DNA from 2 places in the Bradyrhizobium sp. HKCCYLRH2047 genome. Region 2 is predicted to be linked to the other one. Evidence: riboswitches for the same ligand, from Rfam matches in the RefSeq annotation. Region 2 holds a riboswitch; the other holds the start of a gene.
The links. Region 2 has a riboswitch for cobalamin ahead of ACQR1D_RS21255 (TonB-dependent receptor domain-containing protein). Riboswitches for the same ligand answer to the same signal wherever they lie in the genome.

Region 1 (10,903 bases), on a different contig from region 2:
GATGATGGTGTAGCTTGGGGCGAAATCGTCGAGATCATTCAGCCATGACGCTTCGTGAATTCTGGATTGCATTGCAGTTCCTGACGCGGCTGCCGACCCCACGCGTCGCGGAGTCGCGACCGGACGATCTTGCGCGGGCGTCGGTCTGGTTTCCGGCCGCGGGACTGGTGATTGGCGCCTGTCTGGCGCTGATCGCCCGCCTTTTTCATGAGGCCGATCCGTGGATCGTCGCGCTGGCCGTGCTGGTCGCCTGGATCTGGATCACCGGCGCGCTGCATCTCGATGGGCTCGGCGACGTCGCTGATGCGTTCGGCGCCGCGCATGGCAAGCCTGAACGCTTCATCGCCGTGCTCGGCGATCCCCATGCCGGCAGCTTCGCCGTGGTCGCGATATCGCTGCAGATCGCCGCCAAGCTGGTGCTGACCGCCGAGCTGGCCACGGGCCCGACGGCCTGGGCGCTGCTGCTGATCCCGGCTTGGGCACGGCTGGGAACGCTGGTCTGCACCAAGACGCTGCTGTCGTTGAAGCCGGGGCTCGGCGCGAGCGTCGCGAACAGCGTCGGTTGGAATGTCATTATCGCGTGGGGCGGCGTGCTCGTGATCGCCGCGCTGGCCGGCGCGGTCCCGACGCTGCTCGCCATCGTGCTCCTGCCGGCGGTCGCATTCTATTGGCAATGGCGGCTCGGCGGCATCACTGGTGATTGCCATGGCGCCAGCATCGAGGTCACGGAAACGCTGCTGCTTGCCGCCTGCGTGCTCGGCTAGAAGGCGCCGCCGAGCGCCTGCGCCAGCCGCTGCCACTCGGACTCATCGCCCGGCAGGCCGAAGCGCAGCCAGTTCGGCTGAGCCGGAAAACGCCGGACGTGGATGCCGTGCCGGGCGAGCCGCTCGGCCAATGCGGCAGCATTCGCGTTCTCGACCAGCCTGAACAGGGGTGTTCCGCCAAGAGCCCTGGAACCGAGGCTGTGAATTTGGCAGCCGGACGCGGTCAGCATCGTATCGAGCCGTTGTCCGTCGGACACCAGCCTCACGCGTGCGTCCCGCAGCCATTGGTCGTCAGCCAGAGCAATCGAACCTATCGCAAGCGCAGGTCCAGACACGGCCCATGGACCCAGCGCACGGCGCAATTGATCGGCCAGGTCCTGGGAAGTTATGGCAAAGCCGAGCCTCAATCCTGCCAGGCCGTAAGCCTTTCCGAACGATCGCAGCACCAGAGTGGCTGGTGGCAAGCTCGGAATCAGGCTCGCCTCCACGGGACAGAAATCAGCAAAAGCTTCGTCTACCACAAGCAGGCCGTTGCGACGCGCGAGCGTCACGCCGAGCAAGTGGAGCGTGGCGCGTGGCAGCAATCGTCCAGTGGGATTGTTCGGGTTGACCACAATGGCGACGTCTGCTTCCGCCAGCGCATCGACCTTGTCGACCAAACGCACTCGGTGACCGCAGCGGCGCCAGCAGAGCTCATGTTCTTCGTAGGTCGGCGCAAACACAGCGACCGAACTCGAAGCGCGCAGGCGCGGCAGAATCTGCAGCAGCGCTTGGGTGCCTGCGGCCGCAACAATCGATGCGGGTGTCTGCAGGCGGTACCGTGCAGCGGCAACGGACAGCAGCGCGTCCTCGTCGGGCTTGCTGGGCAACCGTGTCCAGCTCTCAGCCGGGACCGTCGGCACGGGGTAAGGGATCGGATTGATGCCGGTCGACAGATCGATCCACGGCAGCGGTGCGTCCGGGTAGAGACGGCTGACCGCAGCGAGATCGCCGCCGTGAAGGATCGCTTCCGGCTCATCCTTATGCGTGCTAGTCGCTCTGTCGTCCATCTCGTTCCTTTACATGCCTTTCCTTCAGCGGAGATCGATGTTCGTCTCTCTCGCGCTCACGGCGCTCCTCGTCGAGGCGGCCGTGGGCTATCCCCAGGTCCTGGTGCAGCGGATCGGTCATCCCGTGATGTGGGTGGGCGCGCTGATAGCATGGGGCGACCGCCGCTGGAACAGGGCAGCAGACGGCTTTGCCGCACGACGCGCGCGTGGCATTGGGCTCGTGTGCCTGCTCGTCGTGGGGCTGATGGCCACCGGCCTCGTTGCAACATGGATCGTGCAGGCGCTCGTCGGCGAGCCGGTTGCAACCATCATCCTTGGTGTGGTGGCAAGCAGCCTGCTGGCCCAGCGCAGTCTCGATACGCATGTCGCCGCAGTTGCAGAGGGGCTGGAGCAGCAGGGACTCGACGGCGGCCGCGGGGCGGTGGCGATGATCGTCGGCCGCGATCCCGAGCGGCTGGATGAAGCCGGCGTCGCGCGGGCCGCGGTCGAGAGCCTGGCTGAAAACTTCTCCGACGGTGTCGTGGCTCCGTTGTTCTGGCTCGTCATCGGCGGTCTTCCAGGCATCCTGATCTACAAGGCTCTCAACACCGCCGACAGCATGATCGGTCATCTCTCGGACCGTCACCGCGCGTTCGGCTGGGCGGCGGCGCGGCTCGATGATCTCGTCAACCTGCCGGCCTCGCGCCTGTCCGCGCTGTGGATCGCAGCCGCTGCGGTCTGCATCCCCAACGCTTCGGCTTCGGCCGCACTGCGAGACGTTGCACGCGATGCATCGAAGCATCGTTCGCCCAATGCCGGCTGGCCGGAAGCGGCGATGGCCGGTGCGCTTGGATTGCGCTTGGCAGGGCCGCGCGTCTATCACGGTCATCTCGTCACCGATGCCTGGATGGGAGACGGGCGCGCCGATCTCGACGCGTCCGACATCCGGCGTGCCCTGCGGCTGTATCGGCTGGCGTGTCTGGTTCAGGCGGCGGTCGTCGCAGGCCTCGTCCTGGTCAGGATCCTGTAGTCGCCACGGGGGGCGCGGGTTTGCTCGCCAATGCCAGGATACGGTCAACGTCGACGTAGCGCTCGAGATGCGCCGCGAATGCATCCAACGTCGTGTCCACATCGGTCTCATAGACGAGGCCGCTCGTCGTCGAGCCGAGGCCGCGCAGCCAGTGGCTACGCAGGCCGTCGTCGGCGAACAGGCCATGTACGTAGCAGCCGGCAACCAGGCCATCGGCCGTGATGGCACCATCGCGCCGGCCATCGGAGAAGGTCAGGAAGGGGCGCTGTGTCGCCAATCCCTCGGTGCGGCCGATATGCATCTCGTAGCCGTGAAACGACAATTGACCGTCCATCAGCGTGCCCTGGACCTCGCGCAACGCCTTGTCGTCGGTCAGGGTCGTTTCGACGTCAAGCAGCCCAAGTCCCGTGACAGAACCAGATGCCCCCTCGTGTCCGTCGGGATCGCTGATCATGCGTCCGAGCATCTGATAGCCGCCGCAGATGCCGAGCACGCGGCCGCCGCGGCGCAGATGCGCGATGAGATCGATGTCCCAGCCGGCGTCACGCAGGGCGCTGAGATCGGCGATCGTCGCCTTCGAGCCCGGCAGGATCACGATGGATGCGTCGCCAGGAATCGGCGTGCCCGGGCGCAGGAACTGCAGGTCGATTCCGTCCTCCAGCCGCAACGGATCGAACTCGTCGAAATTGGAGATGCGCGGATAGGCGAGGATGACGACCTTCGGCCTGCGTCCTTCCGATGATCCGCGTTCAGCCAGTCCGAGCGCATCCTCGGCGGGCAGGCGGCGCGCATCGGAAAAATGCGGAATGAGCCCGAGCGACGTCCAGCCCGTCCGCTGCGCGATCTCGTTGATGCCCGACGCGAATAACGCCGGATCGCCGCGGAACTTGTTGACGAGGAAACCCGCGATGCGTGCGGCATCCGCGGGCGCGATCACCGCCTGGGTGCCGACCAGGCTCGCAATGACGCCGCCGCGGTCGATGTCGCCGATCAGCACCACCGGAATCTGCACCGCCTGGGCAAAACCCATGTTGGCGATATCGCCGGCGCGCAGGTTGATCTCGGAGGCGGAGCCGGCGCCTTCGACCAGCACGATGTCGGCATCAGCAGCCAGATGGTGAAAGCTCTCGAGCACCGCATTCATCAATTGCGGCTTCATCGCCTGATAGGCCGACGCCTTGGCGTTGCCGATGACGCGGCCCTGCACCACCACCTGCGACCCGATCTCGCTTTGCGGCTTCAGCAGCACCGGGTTCATGTGCACCGTCATTGGCCGCCGCGCCGCGCGCGCCTGCAGCGCCTGGGCGCGGCCGATCTCGCCGCCATCCGCGGTGACGGCGGCATTGTTCGACATGTTCTGTGGCTTGAACGGCGCTACTTTCAGGCCGCGCAATGTCAGCGCGCGCGCGAGTCCTGCGACGATCAGCGATTTGCCGACGTCGGAGCCGGTGCCCTGGAACATGATGGCGCGCGCGCTCATGAGCCTAGTACTCGATGCCTTCCTGCGCCTTCACGCCGGCCGCGAAATGATGCTTCACGAGGTTCATCTCGGTGACGAGATCGGCGGCCTCGATCAGCTCCGGCTTGGCGTTGCGGCCGGTGACGACGACGTGCAGATCGGGACGGCGCCCTGCGAGCGTGGCGACGACGTCGGCGATATCAAGATGATCGTAGCGCAGCGCGATGTTGAGCTCATCGAGAACGAGCAGCCGGATCGACGGATCCGCCATCAGCTCCTTTGCCTTGGCCCAGGCGCGCTCGGCCGCGGCGACGTCGCGCGCGCGATCCTGGGTTTCCCACGTAAAACCTTCGCCGAGCGTGTGCCACGACACCTGGTCGCCGAACGTCTCGATGGCCTTGCGCTCGCCGGTCTCCCACGCGCCCTTGCCGAATTGCACGACGCCAATGCGAAAGCCGCGGCCGATCGCGCGCAGCATCAGGCCCCACGCCGCCGTCGATTTGCCCTTGCCCTTGCCGGTGTGAACGATGAGCAGGCCCTTCTCCACGGTCTTGGAGGCGACCTCGGCATCCTGCACCGCCTTGCGGTTCTCCATCTTCGCCTTGTGGCGGGAATCGTCGGCGCTTTCGGTCACGGGCATGTTCTCCTTGTCACTTCAAAGTCAGCGGCAGTCCTGCCGCCATCAGGATCACGCGATCGGCCACGGCCGCGACGTCCTGGTTCAGTCGACCCTGGGCGTCGCGAAAGGCGCGCGCCAGCGCATTGTCCGGCACGATGCCCAGCCCGACTTCGTTGGACACGGCCACGATGGGGCCATTCGCGCTCCTGAGCGCATCGATCAGCTCGGCACATCTGGCCGGTACGTCCATGTCGGCGAGCATCACATTGCTGAGCCAGAGCGTCAGGCAATCGATCAGCATCGGCGTGCCCGAATCTCCATGTGCCCGGATGAGGCCGGCGAGATCATGTGTCGTTTCCAGCGTCTGCCATCCCTCAATGCGGCGCGCCTTGTGCTGGGCGATCCGGTCGGTCATTTCGGCGTCGAACGCCTGCGCCGTCGCAACATAGGTCCAGGGCGGCGGAAGGGCGGTGACGAGCGCCTCGGCATGGCGGCTCTTGCCCGAGCGCGCGCCGCCGAGCACCAGCGTCAGGCGCGGCAGGACGGGGTGCGGCGGGGCAGGGGCCATGGGGACGATTCCGATTGACGGGCTTTGGCGCGACCCGTATCTAACAGATGACGGTTCTCCGAAAGGAGAGATTTAGGGAACACGGTGCGGGTTCTTGACCCAAGGCCGTGGCTGCCCCCGCAACTGTAATCGGCGAGTGTGAGGCCAAGACACCACTGGGAAACCGGGAAGGTGGCCTGATGCAGCGACCCGAGAGCCAGGAGACCTGCCGTCGACATTGCTGTTGGCCGACCCGTCGCGCGGGGAGTCGCGATGCTGGTTCTGATCCCGCCGGGATGGGCGGGATGCCGTCGGATGCAGCGCATCGTCCGGTCCTCTGGGGAGCCGGCAAGCGACGGAGACGGCCATGAAGTTGACCCGTACCACGACCTTTGCAGCCGCGAGCCTGTTGCTGCTCGCCGCCGATCCCGCCTTCGCGCATCACATGATGGGCGGCAAGCTGCCGCAGACGTTTGCGCAGGGGATGCTGTCCGGCCTCGGCCATCCCATCATCGGAATCGACCATCTGGCGGCGATCGTGGGCGCAGGCATCGTTGCAGCTCTTCTGGGCCGCGGCTTCGCGCCGGTGCTCGCCTTCACCACCGCGATGATCGCGGGCGTCGGCCTGCATGTGGCCAAGGCCAACATCCCCGCTGCCGAGCTGCTGGTCGGCCTGACCACCGCCGTGGTTGGGCTGGTGGTGGTGATGCGTGGGCGTTTCGGCGTGTTGCCGGTTGCCGGCCTGTTCGCCGTGACCGGCCTCGTCCACGGATATGCGCTGGGTGAATCGATCGTCGGCGCCGAGAACTCTCCGCTTGGAGCCTATCTCGCCGGGCTGCTCGTGATCCAGACCGTCATCGCGGCCGGTGCGTTCCTCGGCACCAGGCTGCTGTCGGCGAAGGCCAAGGCGGCTGCGCCGCTGGCGCTGCGGCTCGCGGGCGCTGCCATCGTGCTGGTGGGCGGCGTTGCCGCCGCAACGGCCGCCGGCGTGATCGGCTGATTGATGATCGCATCGGAGACTGGAGAGACGACGCTGTTCGTCTGCGTCACCTGCCGCACGCAGGCGCCTGAAGCTGCGCCGCCGGACGAGCCGCGGGCCGGTGCCCGTTTGCTCGCAGCCATCGAGACGGTGCCGGCCGCGCAGCGCGCCGGCGTCACCGTTGTCGGTGTCGAGTGCCTGTCGAACTGCAATCGTGCGTGCACGGTTGCGGTGACAGCGCCGGGCAAATGGACCTATGTGCTCGGCGCGCTCGATCCGGATCTGCATGCGCGGGATGTGCTGGCATTCGCGCAGCTGCATCAGCGCCATGATGCGGGCCTGCCGGCCTGGCGCGAGCGCCCGGAATACATCCGCAAGAACACCGTCGCGCGCGTGCCTGCGCTGTCGGCGCCACGCTGAAACCGAGAGATCGCATCGCCATGACGAAGTCGTTCGCCAAGACGCCTTGCACCATCGTCACCGGTTTTCTCGGCGCCGGCAAGACGACGCTGGTGCGCAATCTGATCGAGACCGCGAACGGCCGCCGGCTCGCCATCATCGTCAACGAGTTCGGCGACGTCGGCATCGACGGCGACATCCTGAAGGGCTGCGGCGTGCCGGACTGTCCGGAGGATCGCATCGTCGAGCTGTCGAACGGCTGTCTGTGCTGCACCGTCGCCGACGATTTCGTGCCCGCGCTCAGGAGCCTGCTGGATCAGAAGGAGCCGCCGGAGCATATCGTGATCGAGACCTCGGGGCTGGCGCTGCCGAAGCCGCTGGTGCAGGCCTTCAACTGGCCCGAGATCGCGACGCGTGTCACGGTCGACGGCGTCGTGGCGGTCGTCGACGGCCCGGCGGTGGTTGCGGGCCGCTTCGCCGACGATCCGGAAGCGCTCGCGGCGCAGCGCGCCACCGATGCCTCGCTCGATCACGACAACCCGCTGGAGGAGGTCTACGAGGACCAGTTGCTGTGCGCCGATCTCGTCGTGATGAACAAGAGCGATCTGATGAGCGAGGGGCAGCGCAAGGATGTCGCCGCCGAGATCGCCGCCAAGGTGCAGCGCGCGGTCAAGGTGATCGCGACCGAGCATGGCAGGCTGTCGGCGTCGGTGCTGCTCGGGCTCGGCGCCGCAGCGGAGGACGATCTCGCCGCCCGGCCGTCGCATCACGACAACGAGGCCGAGCATGATCACGACGATTTTGAGAGCTTCGTGCTCGACGTCCCGGCGCAGGCCTCGCCCGATGCGCTCGTCGACCGGATCGCGGCCGCCGTCGATGCGCATGATGTCTTGCGGGTGAAAGGGTTCGTGGAAGTTGCCGGCAAGCCGCTGCGCCTCCTGGTGCAGGCCGTGGGCAGCCGCATCCAGCATCAGTTCGAGCGCCCGTGGCGCTCGGGCGAATCGCGGCAGGGGCGGTTGGTGATCATCGGCGAGCGCGGCCTCGATGCCGCCGCCATCCAGAGCCTGATCACAGGGTAGGCGTCACCGATGCACCTGCTGGCGACAACGGGCGGGGATCTCGACGACCTCGAACAGGCCGTGGATCTTGCGCAGTCGCCGGCCGAGATCGTCGTGCTGTCGTTCTCGGACACCGACCTGTCGGCGTTGGCCGAAGCCTGGACCGCGACGTCGACCGAGCTGCCCAGCCTGCGCCTCGCCAGCCTGAAGCGGCTGAAGCATCCGATGTCGGTCGATCTCTATGTCGACCGCGTCGTGCTCGGGGCGCGCGCCGTCGTCGTGCGTTGTCTCGGTGGGCTCGACTATTGGCGCTACGGGCTGGAGCGCATCGCGTCGGTGTGCCGCAGCCGCAACATCCTGTTCGCGGCACTGCCGGGCGACGATCGCGCCGACGACCGGCTCGATGCGCTCTCGACCTTGCCGCACGACGCGACGTCGCGGCTCTATGGCTATCTGCACGAGGGCGGCGTCGGCAATGCGCGCGAGGCGCTGCATTATCTCGCGAGCCTGCTTGGCGGTGACGCGCCGTTTGGCGAGCCGCTCGCGCTCGGCTCCATCGTCGGCTTCGCGCGCGACCGCGGCGCGGTCGGCATCGATGACCTCTGCAGCCACGATGATGCACGGCCGAGCGCGCTGATCGTGTTCTACCGTGCGAGCCTGCTTGCCGCCGATACGGCCGGGATTGCGGAATTGATGCGTTCGATCGAAGCCGAAGGGCTGGCGGCGGTCGCGGTCGCGGTGACCAGCCTGAAGGATCCCAGCATCGGCGATGCGCTGGCGCGACTGGTCCGGCACCGGCGTCCTGCGGTCATCTTGAACGCGACCGCGTTCTCGGCGCAGCGCGAGGACGGCACAACGGCGCTCGACCTCGCGGACGCGCCGGTTCTGCAGATCATCCAGGCACAGAGCACCGAGGAAGCCTGGGCTTCCTCGGCGCGTGGACTGTCGCCGACGGACCTTGCGATGAATGTCGTGCTGCCGGAGCTCGACGGCCGGCTGCTGGCGCGCCCGATTGCGTTCAAGGGTGAGGCACCGGCGGACGAGCGTCTGCAGTTCAGCGCGATGCGTTATGTGCCTCAACAGGACCGTATTGCTTACGTCGCCCGGCTCGCGGCGCGATGGGCGCAATTGCGCGCGCTGCCGGCCAGCGAACGGCGCGTGGTGCTGGTGCTGTCCGATTATCCGGCACGCGGCGGCCGCCGCGGCTATGCGGTCGGTCTCGACACCAGCGCAAGCGCGGCCGCGATCGCGCGGCTGTTGGCGGACAGCGGGTACGACATCGGCCGCGCAGCGCCGATCGCCGACGACATCGAAGCGCTGCTGCGGGACCAGGCAGATGAGCTCGTCGTGCCGCTCGCAGCCTATCAGTCCGCACTGGCGCTGTTGCCGGATGATCTGCAGCGCGCCTTGCACGACACCTGGGGAGAGGCAGATGTCGACCCGGCATTCCGGGATGGCGCGTTCCGTTTCCCGGTGCTGCGTACAGGAAAACTGCTGATTTTGTTGCAGCCGGATCGTGGCCATCGCGCCGACCGCAAGTCCGGCTATCACGACACCAGCGTGCCGCCGCGGCACGCTTTCGTCGCGCTCTACGCGCATCTTCGTGAGGCCGAGCGGATCGATGCGCTGATTCATCTGGGTGCGCATGGCACGCTGGAATGGCTGCCGGGCAAGGCGCTGGCGCTCTCGAGCGCGTGCTGGCCGGAGGCCGTGCTGGGCCCGTTGCCGGTGATCTACCCCTTCATCGTCAACAATCCCGGCGAAGCGATGCAGGCCAAGCGGCGGTTGTCGGCACTGACGCTCGGGCATCTGACGCCGCCGCTGTCGCAGGCCGGCCTGCACGGACCCTTGCTGGAGCTGGAGGGGCTGGTCGAGGAGTATGCCGAGGCGGATGGTCTCGACAAACGCCGCTTGAAGCTGCTCGAGGAGGAGATCGTCGCGCGAGCCTGGCAGAGCGGCTTGGCCGCCGATTGCGGGCTCGACCGTGCCATGGCCGGACGCGAGGCGATCGCGCAGCTCGATGCGCAGCTCTGCGACATCAAGGAGCTCGCGGTGCGTGACCGCCTGCACGTGTTCGGGCAGGCGCCCGACACGGCGGCGACCGGCCTGTTGGCCGATGCGATCATTGCGGCCACGGGACAGGCGGCAGCGACTATCGATCGCGCCGACATCGCAGCCCGGATTGACGGGAGCGCGGCGGCCGAGCGCAGCGCGTTGCTCGCCGCGCTCGATGGCCGGCGCGTCGTCGCCGGTCCCGCCGGCGCGCCGAGCCGCGGCCGTCTCGACGTGCTGCCCACGGGCCGCAATCTGACCGCGATCGACCCGCGCGCGATTCCGACCCGCACTGCGGCTCTGGTTGGCCAGCGCGCCGCCGACGAGGTGATCCGGCGCTATCTGCAGGACCATGGCGACTATCCGCGCGCGCTCATGCTCGATCTCTGGGCGTCAGCATCGCTGCGTACCGGCGGTGACGATCTGGCCCAGGCCTTGGCTTATCTCGGCGTGCGGCCGCGCTGGGATCTCAACTCCAATCGCGTCACGGGCGTCGATGTGCTGCCGTTGGCGATGCTCGATCGCCCGCGCATCGATGCGACGCTGCGGATCTCGGGGCTGTTCCGCGACCTGTTCGAAGCGCAGATCGCGCTGTTCGATCTCGCCGTGCAGAAGGTGGCGGCGCTCGACGAGGACGATGCCGACAATCCGCTGGCCGCGGCCCGGCGGCGCGGCGAGAGCCTGGCGCGCGTGTTCGGCGGCGCGCCCGGCAGCTACGGCGCCGTTGCCTCCGATCTCGCGCTCGGGATGGACTGGACGAGCCGGTCGCAGCTCGGCGAGGCGTATCTCGACAGCACCGCTTACAGTTTTGGCGGAGCGCATGACGGCGCGTCGGCCTCCGACACGTTTCGCGCCCGCGTCCGCAGCGCCGATGCCCTCGTGCATCCGCAGGACGATCGTGAGCGCGACCTGCTCGATGGCGAGGAGGTCGCCGATTTCGCCGGAGGTTTTGCCGCCGCCGCAGCGTC
Region 2 (10,903 bases):
AGCATCACGTCGACGAAGTTCGCGGTCATCTGGACCACGGCGTGCTTGAGCTGCGACAGCAGCACCAGCACCACGACCATGGTCAGCGCCAGCGCGCCCGACACCGCGGGCCGCCGCAGCAGCACCAGCCAGAAGCCGTTCAGGATGCCCCAGGCCAGCACGAAGCCGAGCCGCGAGCCGAAATCGGTCTCGGTGTGCAGCATCAGAGCGAGCGCCGCCACATGCGGCGCGGCGACGGCGGACAGCCGGACGGCGGCAGAGCGTGTTGCGCTCGCCGCGGCGAGCGTGGTGATCGGTTGGTCGTTCGGGGTCAGTGACATCAGCCGGTCGAAAGCAGGCGCCCTTCGCCGGCGCATGCCGACAGATCAAGGAAGCCGATCCTGTCATTCGACCGTAATGAAATCGTCACAAATCACAACAGCCCGGATTTGCACGGAGCCGCGCGCCGATCGTCCGGCATGGCGGACCGGCGCAGCTCCCGGCGACGGCTCCGGGACCGGAGCGATGGCCGGGCCGCGATCAGTGCTCCGAGCCGGTCTCGAGCAGCCGCTCGCGCACCAGACGCACCGCGCCGCGACTCCAGGAATAATTGGCGCCGAGGCGCAGCCCGCTGTCGCCGGCGACGACGAGTGCGCCACTGTCGGCCTGGCGGACGCGAAAACCGATGATGTATTCGGTGCGGCCGATCCGCCTGACGATGCCGAGCAGCGACTGCTGGGCGCCGACCGCGCGCGCCACTCGCGCCTCGCAATCGTCGCACTCACGCACCGGCTGCCCCGGCTTGATCTCGCCGGCGGCGTCCACGAGGCGATAACGCCCGGACTGCGCCAGCAGCTGCCGCACCGCGTCGGTCGCCTCCTGCAGCCCCTTCTGGTCGGACTCCGTCGCGCCGAGCGCAGCGCCTGCGCTGGTGTCGTCGAGCTCGAATGGCAAGAGCGCCAGCCGGATCGGCTCCGGCGGCGCCAGCGCGTCACGGACCTGGCGCGAGACGAACATCTCGGCGCGCTGCCAGGCCTCGTCGCTGTCGCCGCGGAAGGTGAAGACCTTGTCGAACAGCACCCGATGGGACGTGACGTCGATGGCCGACGCCCGCGCCCACTGCACCAGGGTCGAGAGCTTCTGGACACCACCGGTGACCACGACGGTGGCGCCGGCCGCGGCCGCCATCTGCAACCGTGCCTCCGGCGACGCATCGGTCGGACAGGACGGAGCGCAGGACGGGCTGACCGGACGCAGCCGCGCATCCGCGGCGACATCGCGGCGGAGCGCGGCGATGAACGCATCCAGCCGCCGCTGATGCGCCGCGGTCTGATCGACCGGCTCGCCGGACGTGTCGAGATAGCTGAAATCATCGACCAGCACGGCCGGGACATCACCAGAGGCGGCGCGGACCGGGCCGGCCGCGAGAGCAAGCGCGAAAACGAGGCAACGGACGAGGCGGCGGTTCGACATGAGATTCCCCTGCAACGATGTCTGGCGCTCCGAAGCTAGATGCCGGCGCGGCATGGCTGCAGCGGCGAGGATCCCGGCGAGGCACGGGAAAATTTCACGACCGCATTGTCCACCGGGCCGCGGCGCTTTTGGCCCGGGCGGTTCTGCCGTTAAATGCCGGCGGGCTGGGCTGCCATGGACGCGCCGAAGATGTGGAGCCGCTACGACCTCAAATACCGCCTGACGCTGCGCATCGCGGCGGTCTCGGCGCTCTGCTTCGCGGCGATCTGCGCCTATGTGCTGTTCGACACCGACCGCTCGGCGCATGCGCGCAACGCGCGGATCGCCGAGATCACGGCCCGGACGCTGCAACTGCAGCAGAGCAAGATGCATTGGGTCAACAGCCCGCCGGCCGGCTTTCCCGACCTCGACGCGGTCGCGGCCGCGGCGATGGGACCGGGGCTGTGCATCGCCTATCGCGGCGTCGACGGCGTGATCGTGCAGCGGATCTGCGGCGGCGCGGACGCGCAGGCGGACGATCCGCCCCGCGCCTTCGCGATGCCGTATCGGCGGCTGTTCGAGCCGGGCCGGGAAGCGGCACGGCCGGTCAGGTTTCGCGGCGAGAGGACCGGCGATGCGGTCGTCTGGATCGATGCCGGCGTCATGACCGCGGACGCCTGGCGCGAGCTCGGCCGGCTGCTGCCGGTACTCGGGACGGCGCTGCTGCTGCTGTGCGTGCTGGCCTACGCCGCATTGGCCCGCGCGCTGCGCCCGACCCGGCTGATCCGCGCCGGGCTGGAGCGGATCGCCGCCAACGATCTGTCGGCGCGGCTGCCACCGTTCGACCTCGCCGAGCTCTCGGCGATCCGCGATGCCTTCAATCAGCTCGCCGAGGGGCTGGAGACGGCGCTGGCGCAGCGCGGCGAATTGACCCGGCGCCTGATTGCCCTGGAAGACGACGAACGCCGCCACCTCGCCCGCGAGCTGCATGACGAATTCGGCCAGTCGCTGGCGGCGATCCGGGCGCTCGCAGCGTCGATCCGTCACAGCGCGGCGCAGGATTGCCCCGCTCTGGTCGGCGAATGCGACGGCATCGCGCGCATCGCGAGCGACATGATGGAGCAGTTGCGCGGCGCGCTGATGCGGCTGCGTCCGCCTGATGTCGACGAGCTCGGCCTCGCCGGCAGCCTCGAAGGCCTCGTGGCCGGCTGGAACCGGCGGCAGCACGGCCGCACCGTGTTCGAGATCAGCCTGTCGGGCGACGTCGACCGGCTGCCCGGCATCGTCGCCAGCAACGTCTACCGCATCGCGCAGGAGGCGCTCACCAACGCCGTCAAGCACGCCGGCGCGACGCGCGTGCGATTGCAGTTGACGCTTCAGGACGGGCCGGCCCAGTCGGCGCCCGAGAGCACGACCGTGCTCACCGTCGAAGATGACGGTCCTGCCGGCGATGCGCCCGACAAGCCGGGCATGGGCCTGCTCGGCATGCGCGAGCGCGTCGCCTCCATGGGGGGCCAGATGAGTTTTGCGGCCACGTCCGGCGGCGCGCGCCTCCGCGTCGAGATTCCGCTCCCGGCCCTGCCCGGCCTCTCGCCTGCGCAGCCGGAAACGGCCTACGCGGCATGACGACGCCCGCCGGCACCATCCTGCTGGTCGACGACCATGCCGTGGTCCGCGAGGGCTACAGGTCGATGCTGCAGAAGCAGCCGGGGCTGCGCGTGGTCGCCGAAGCCGCCGATGGCGCCGAAGCCTACCGGCTGTTCAAGGAGGTCAGGCCCGATCTCGTCATCATGGACCTGACGATGCCGGGCGTCGGCGGCATCGAGGGCATCCGCCGCATCCGGCAATGGGATCGCGGCGCGCGCATCCTCGTGTTCACCATGCATGAGAATGCCGGCTTCGCGGTGCAGGCGATCCGCGCCGGCGCCCGCGGCTATGTCACCAAGAGCAGCCCGCCGGAGGCTCTCGTGCGCGCCGTCATGGACGTGCTGGCAGGCCGCATCGCGATCAGCCCCGACATCGATCACGAGCTCGCGCTCAGCCGCCTCTCCGGCGAGCGGGCCGCCGCCGAAATCCTGTCCGCGCGCGAGTTCGAGGTGATGCAGATGCTGCTGGCCGAACGGACCACCGACGAGATCGCGTCGGCACTGCATCTCAGCCCGAAGACGGTTGCCAACCTGCACTCGCTGATCAAGGACAAGCTCGGCGTCGCCACCGACATCGAGCTGGTGCGGCTGGCGCTGCGGCAGGGCCTGCTGAGCTGAGCCGGCGGGGCTTACATCCCCGCGAGAAAGCTCAGGAGTCGCCCTGCGGCGTTGCTGCCGCGTCCGACGCCGTGACCGGATCGTCGATCAGGTGAAACGCGCGCCCGAGCCGGCGCTGCACGCTCATCACGGCGCGGTCGACGTCGCTGATCAGGCTGTCGCCGAGAACGACGTGCGGGATCTCCCAGTTGCGGCCGCTGCGCACGTCGAGCGCATGAACCGCCGGCACGCGCGCGGTCTCGCAGCCCGGCTGCGCGCGAAGGTCCTCCTCGACCAGGCGGGTCAGCTCCGCCTGGGTCTTGCCGATGGTCGTCATCGCCGGCATCAGGGCCTGGTCGCGGGCATCAGGCCGAGCCGCTTGGCGATGATGCGATCGACGGTCCGTTTCGGAAGCACCCGCACGATCCATTGCCTCATGGCATCGGGCGCGATCTCGTAGCGCACCTTGGGCGCCGGCAAGGTCAAGGCGTCGGCGACCCGCGCGGCGATGGTCTCGGCCGGCAGCCCGGACTTGCCGAGATTCAGCATGAAGGCGCGGATCTTCTGCAACGCCGGGAAGAACGGCGAGGCCTGATACGGCGACAGGTCGACCTCGTCGGCCTTGGCCCAGATCGGCGTCTTCACCGCGCCCGGCGCGATGACGATCACGTCGATGCCGAACAGCATCAGCTCACGGCGCAGGCTCTCGGACAGCCCTTCGATCGCGTGCTTCGAGGTCGAATACGGCGCCAACAGCGGGTTGCCATTGCGCCCGGCCACCGAGCTGACCATCACGATCCGGCCCCGCTCCCCTTTTATGGCGGGATCCGCTCCGAGCAGCGGCGCGAACGCCTGGGTCGCGATCACCGGGCCGATGACGTTGACCTCCATCTGATGCCGGAACTGCGCGATCGGCAGCTCCGTCACCGGCCCCGCGACGGCGATGCCGGCATTGTTGACCAGGCCGGCGAGCGCCTCGCCGGCGAGAGCCGCCCGCACCTCCTGCGCGGCCGCCTTCACCGCCGCCTCGTCGGTCACGTCGAACAGCAGCGGCGTGAAGTTGGCGCCGAGCTCGCTGCGCAGACGGTCTGCATCGGCCTGCTTGCGAACGCTGCCGAACACGCGAAAGCCGCGCGCGAGCAGGTGCTTCGAACAGGCGAACCCGATGCCGGTGGATGCGCCGGTGATGACGACGGATTTCATGGGGACCTCAACGATTTGCGCGGCGATTATCGCACGGGATGCGGCAAGATGCTGGCGCTGATTTTTCGCGTGAGGTCATCACCCGCCGAGCCTGCCCCGGAACAACGGAATACGGCACGCAACGCACGGCGCGTCGGCAAAACGGCCGCGGCAAGAATGGGATTTAAGTTTCAATGCTTGAGAGGATGAGAGCTGACGTGAGATCGAGGGCAGCGACCAAACTGGATGAAGGAAGGTTTGTGACCTTATGAGATCGTTAACCTTTCCGCCTCGCTCGCCTGTCTTCGCCGGGTCTGCAAGGAGGTGATCGCACCTCATTCCATCGATTGTCCGGCGAATCTCCGAAAGGCCGGGCTCCGACCCGTCTTCCCCTCTATGCGTATCGTCTTAATTTTCCGTATCCGTGTTTCCCCGGAGTACTACGCCCTCCGCCCCTAACGCATTGTTATCGCCCGTGCCGAAAACTGCCCCGGCCGAAAGCCTTGCAGCGGATCCCACACGCGTTGCTGTCGCTCCGGCAATCCGGACCAACGAGCGCGATCGTGTCACAGCCAGAACAGCTTCCGCTTTCAGAAAACTCCATCATCACCGAACTCGAAGAAGCCGTCCGCAGCGGCTCCTCGGCGAAGCGCGTCAACACGCTGCGCCAGGTCACCAACCTGTTCCTGCATGACGGCGAACGCCTCAGCGAGGACCAGATCAAGGTGTTCGACAACGTGCTGTGCATGCTGGTCTCGCGGGTCGAGACCCGCGCGCGGGCCGAGCTCAGCAAGCATCTCGCGCCGGTCGACTATGCGCCCGTCGAATTGATCCAGCAGCTCGCCCGCGACGACGAAATCTCGGTGGCCGAGAACGTGCTGATGCACTCGAGCCGGCTCACCGAGCATACGCTGGTGGAGGTCGCGGCGACCAAGGGCCAGGATCACCTGATGGCGATCTCCAGCCGCCCGCATCTGACCGAGGCGGTGACCGACATCATCGTCGACCGCGGCGAGCGCCGGGTCATCCGCAAGCTTGCCAACAACCAGACCGCGCGCTTCTCCGAGACCGGCTATTCCGGGATGATGGCGCATGCCGAGGACGACGACGAATTGTCCGAGATCATCGGGCTGCGCATCGACCTGCCTACCAAGCATCTGCGCGACCTCCTGCGCCGCGCAACCGAAGCCGTGCGCGCCAAGTTGATGGCCTCGGCGCCGCCGGCGTTGCAGCAGGAGATCAAGAAAATCCTCAAGGCGATCGCCGACGTTGCGCGCAGCGACGGCGGCCTGATCGGGCGCGACTTCACGCTGGCCGAAGAGGCCGTCAAGCGCATGAAGGGGCTGAACGAGCTCAACGATGCCGCCATCGCCTTCTTCGCCGAGACCCGCCGCTTCGGCGAGGTGTCCGCCGCACTCGGCCTGCTCAACAACGTCCCGACCGAGATGATGGCCAAGGTGCTGGAGGGCCCGCGCACCGACATCGTGCTGATCCCCTGCCGTGCCGCCGGGCTGGCCTGGTCGGTGGTGGCGAAGATCCTGACCCACCGGCCGATCAAGCACGCCATCGACAGCGACACGCTGAAGCTCGCGGAACGCGACTATTCCCGCCTGTCCCTCGACACCGCCCAGCGCACCCTGCGGTTCTGGATGGTGCACAACAAGGTCGAGAAGTAAGCGGCGCTCGCAAGCGATCCGCGCCGGAATTGATTCGCGCCTCACATCCCGCTGTCGTCCCTGCGAACGACAGCTGTGGGGCGTCGCGGGCGCCGGGTATCTCACGCCGAACGCGGCGGCCGAGAGAGTTCGCCACACGCAATCCACTCCAGCGCGTTATCGCCAGGAGATCACCGGGCGCTGGATTGACTTTGGTGCGCCCGCACTCCTACGGTGACGGCGACGGTGCCCCTCGACCGGGGCTCAATAGGGAATGCGGTGCCGGATGCGTCTCGCAAGGGACGTGACCGAAGGCCGCAGCTGCCCCCGCAACTGTAAGCGGCGAATCTCGCGTCAGAGGCCACTGGGAAATCTCGGTCCCGGGAAGGCGACGTGGAGGTGACGACCCGCGAGCCAGGAGACCTGCCGTCAGCCGTGGTCACACGCGAGGATGCCGGTCGGGGCGTTATTGGCATCGTTTTCAGGCAGGCCTGCAAAGGCGTGCATGAGACCTCGTTCGCGGTGACGTGCCACTGACGTCATGCCGAGGTCACTCGTGTCTCCCGTTCCCCATGCCAGGCGCCGTCGCGCCCTTCTGTCGTCGTTCTGCCTCCTCTCGTCGTTCGCGCTGCTCGGTCCCTCCCCCGCAACGGCGCAGCAATCCGCCTCGCCCGATCTGCTGCCGCCGGTCGAGGTCGACCCGCCGCACCGGCCGATCGCTCCGAAACCGGCCATCCCCCGCAGAGCCGGCAACGCCGCGCATCAACAGATGCCGGCGGCAAAGCCGGAATCGCCGGCCAGCCCGCCCGTCGCGGTCAGCCCGGCCGGCATCGTGACGCCGGTCGCCAACGTCGCGAATGCGATCACGGTGGTGACCGACAAGGACATCGCCGCGCAGCAGGCCCGCACGGTGCCGGACATCCTGAGCACCGTCCCCGGATTGAACGTCGTGCAGGCCGGCGGCCCGGGCGGCCAGACCAACGTCTTCATGCGCGGCACCAATGCCAACCACACCAAGCTCATCATCGACGGCATCGACGTCGGCGACGTCACCAACAGCAACGGTGCGTTCGATTTCGCGCATCTGCTCGCCGCCGACATCCAGCAGCTCGAGGTGCTGCGCGGGCCGCAGAGCGGGCTGTACGGCTCCGATGCGATCGGCGGCGTGATCTCGGTGATCACGCGCAAGGGCGACGGCCCGGCGCGGGCGACCGCCTCGGTCGAGAGCGGGTCGTTCAAGACCTTCAACCAGTCGGCCGGCGTCAGCGGCTCACAAAACAATGTCAACTACGCGGTCAATGTCGCGCACCTGCACGCCGGTGACGTGCCGGTGACACCATGGCAACTGCTCCCGGCCGGGCAGAAGGCGATCGGCAACGCCTACGACAACGTGACCGCCTCGTCCAAGCTCGGCGTCGATCTCAACGAGGCCTGGACGTTGAACTCGGTGATTCGATACACCGACGCCACACTGCTGTTCACCGGCGACAGCGGCTTTCCCAGCGTTCCCGATGCTATCAGGAGCAATCACACCGTCCACCAGCTGGCAACACGCGAAGAGGCCGTGTGGTCGCTGCTCGGCGGCCGCATCAGGAACTACTTCGGCGTCAACTACGTGAACAACTGGTCGTCGGATCTGACGGCCGGCAATCCCGTGGCCGCGGTCGCCACGGGGGAACGCATCAAATATGACTGGCACGCGGTGACCGAACTGGCGCCGCACAACAATCTCGTCGTCGGGCTGGAGCAGCAGACCGAGCGGCTGAAAACAACTGATCTTTCCGCCGAGAACGGCAACAAGGCCGGCTTCATCGAGTTGCAGACGGAGTTCGCCAAAAGCTGGTTCGTGGTGGCGAGCCTGCGCAACGACGTCAACGAGCAATTCGGCGGCCATGGCACCTTCCGGATCGCGCCGGCGGTGATCCTGCCGGTCACCGGGACCAAGCTGAAGGCGAGCTACGGCACCGGCTTCAAGGCGCCGACCTTGAGCCAGCTGCACCAGGATTTTCTGGCCTTCAACTTCTTCGCCAATCCCAACCTGAAGCCGGAGCAGAGCACCGGCTACGACGCCGGCTTCGAACAGCCGCTGTTTTCGGATCGCATCCGCTTCGGCGCGACCTACTTCCACAACAGCATCACCAACCTGATCAATTTCAACGCCACCTTCACCTCCTACGCCAATGTCGGCCTCGCCACCACCGAAGGCACCGAGAGCTTCGTGACGGCTGATCTCACCGACCGGATCTCGCTGCGTGCAGACTACACCTTCACCCGCGCGGTCGATGCGGCCACCGGCCAGCAGCTATTGCGGCGGCCGAAGGAAAAATGGAGCGCCACCGCGACCTGGCTGCCGACCGACGCGCTGAGCCTGTCGGCCACCGTGCTGCGGATCAGCGACTGGCTCGATGTCAGCCGCGACGGCATGACCACGGGCCTCGTCGCGCCCGGCTACACGATCGTCAACCTGCGCGGCGACTACGCGCTGTCCGACCAGGTCAAGCTGTTCGGCCGGATCGATAACCTGTTCAACCGTCACTACCAGAACCCGACCGGATTCCTCGCGCCGGGCTTCGGCGTGTTCGGCGGCCTCCGGGTGGCGAGCTCCGGTGTGCAGTGACGCTGCCGACCAACCTCCCGGCGGCTGACAGAAGCTGCCGAAATGGACTACAATCGCAATAGAAGGAGATGTTCCATGACTCTCGACGTTCTCGCCCGATCTGGTTCCGGGGCTCGCCTCGCGCCCGTTCCGCAACGGCATGCCGCTGCGTTCTGCTTCGCGCTGCTGACAGCGGCCTGCGCGCTGGCGAGCTTCGTGTTCGCCTGCGCGACGCCGTTTGCGGCCTTCGCCGTGATCGCCGCCGCCATGCTGCCGCTGCGCATGGCGCTGCCGGTGATGCTCGGCGCCTGGCTGGTCAACCAGGGCGTCGGCTTCGGCGCGCTGCACTATCCGGTCGATGCCAACACGCTGGCCTGGGGCGCCATGATCGGTGTCGCGGCGCTCAGCGCCACCGTCGTGGCCCGCATGGCGCTGGCGGCTTTGCGCACGGCACCAGCGCCGCTCGCGTTTGCCGTCGCGCTCCTCAGTGCCTACGCCGCCTATGAGCTGGTGCTGCTGGCCGCCACGCCCGCACTCGGCGGGGCCGCGAGCTTTACGCTCCCGATCGTCGCCCGCCTCGGCCTGACCAGCGCCGCCTGGCTGGTCGGCCTCGTCGCGGTCAGTGAGATCGTCCGCCTGCTCACGCCGCTGGCTTCGCGGCACACGGCGTCCTGACCGAACCAGCATCAGCGGTTAGGCGCTCGTCGTCTTCCCGCCCACTGCCGTCGTCCCCGCGAACGCGGGGACCCATACCGCGTGATGTGAGTTGGCGGAAACGGTCTGGATCATCGTCCTTCGCAAAACAAAAGCCGGTGGTTATGGGTCCCTGCGTTCGCAGGGACGACAGCTGTGGGTGTTGCAAACGGCCGGGCTGAACCACGCTTCGCCGTCGCAGCCACGAAAAAGCCTCCGCCCGACAAGGACGGAGGCTTTTGATTGAGCCGATGGCGGGGACCGCGCTACCGCGGTCCCAACCGTCGAATATGACAGCTCAGTTCTTGCTCTTGTCGACCAGCGCGCCCTTCTTGATCCAGGGCATCATGTCGCGCAGGCGGGCACCGACTTCCTCGATCGGGTGCTGGGCAAGCTTGGCGCGGGTCGCCTTGAACGAGGTCTGGTTGACCTTGTTCTCCAGCATCCAGTCGCGCGCGAAGCGGCCGGACTGGATGTCGTCGAGCACGCGCTTCATCTCGGCCTTGGTCTCCGGCGTGATGATGCGCGGGCCGGTGACGTACTCGCCGTACTCGGCGGTGTTGGAGATCGAGTAGTTCATGTTGGCGATCCCGCCTTCATAGATCAGGTCGACGATCAGCTTGACCTCGTGGAGGCACTCGAAATAGGCCATCTCCGGCGCGTAGCCGGCCTCGGTCAGCGTCTCGTAGCCGGCCTTGATCAGTTCGACCAGGCCGCCGCACAGCACCGCCTGCTCGCCGAACAGGTCGGTCTCGCACTCTTCCTTGAAGGTGGTCTCGATGATGCCGGCGCGGCCGCCGCCGATCGCCGAGGCGTAGGACAGGCCGAGGTCATGGGCGTTGCCCGAGGAATCCTTGGCGATCGCGATCAGGCAGGGCACGCCGCCGCCGCGCTGGTACTCGGAGCGGACGGTGTGGCCGGGGCCTTTCGGCGCGATCATCAGCACGTCGAGATCGGCGCGCGGGTCGAGCAGGTTGAAGTGGACGTTCAGGCCGTGGGCGAACACCAGTGCGGCGCCCTGCTTCATGTTGTCGTGCAGGTGCTCGCGGTAGATGTCGCCCTGCAGCTCGTCCGGGGTCAGCATCATCACGAGGTCGGCCCAC

Region 1: it holds a riboswitch for cobalamin, as region 2 does, so the genes downstream of both, ACQR1D_RS31165 (HupE/UreJ family protein) here and ACQR1D_RS21255 (TonB-dependent receptor domain-containing protein) in region 2, are expected to answer to the same signal.

The regions. Positions count from the first base shown of each region.
Region 1 covers NZ_JBNPUM010000022.1:39,989-50,891, reverse strand. The annotation lists gene ACQR1D_RS31200 (histidine phosphatase family protein) at 1-48, shown strand, start outside; gene cobS (adenosylcobinamide-GDP ribazoletransferase) at 45-764, shown strand; gene cobD (threonine-phosphate decarboxylase CobD) at 761-1,813, opposite strand; gene cbiB (adenosylcobinamide-phosphate synthase CbiB) at 1,851-2,822, shown strand; gene ACQR1D_RS31180 (cobyric acid synthase) at 2,809-4,302, opposite strand; gene cobO (cob(I)yrinic acid a,c-diamide adenosyltransferase) at 4,307-4,915, opposite strand; gene cobU (bifunctional adenosylcobinamide kinase/adenosylcobinamide-phosphate guanylyltransferase) at 4,932-5,468, opposite strand; cobalamin riboswitch at 5,503-5,695, shown strand; gene ACQR1D_RS31165 (HupE/UreJ family protein) at 5,815-6,447, shown strand; gene ACQR1D_RS31160 (DUF1636 domain-containing protein) at 6,451-6,846, shown strand; gene cobW (cobalamin biosynthesis protein CobW) at 6,867-7,904, shown strand; gene cobN (cobaltochelatase subunit CobN) at 7,914-10,903, shown strand, end outside.
Region 2 covers NZ_JBNPUM010000008.1:405,986-416,888, reverse strand. The annotation lists gene ACQR1D_RS21290 (sulfatase-like hydrolase/transferase) at 1-320, opposite strand, end outside; gene ACQR1D_RS21285 (DUF2380 domain-containing protein) at 520-1,452, opposite strand; gene ACQR1D_RS21280 (HAMP domain-containing sensor histidine kinase) at 1,642-3,057, shown strand; gene ACQR1D_RS21275 (response regulator transcription factor) at 3,054-3,695, shown strand; gene ACQR1D_RS21270 (hypothetical protein) at 3,727-4,020, opposite strand; gene ACQR1D_RS21265 (SDR family oxidoreductase) at 4,020-4,877, opposite strand; gene ACQR1D_RS21260 (DUF2336 domain-containing protein) at 5,420-6,532, shown strand; cobalamin riboswitch at 6,739-6,956, shown strand; gene ACQR1D_RS21255 (TonB-dependent receptor domain-containing protein) at 7,068-9,128, shown strand; gene ACQR1D_RS21250 (hypothetical protein) at 9,204-9,782, shown strand; gene ilvC (ketol-acid reductoisomerase) at 10,099-10,903, opposite strand, start outside.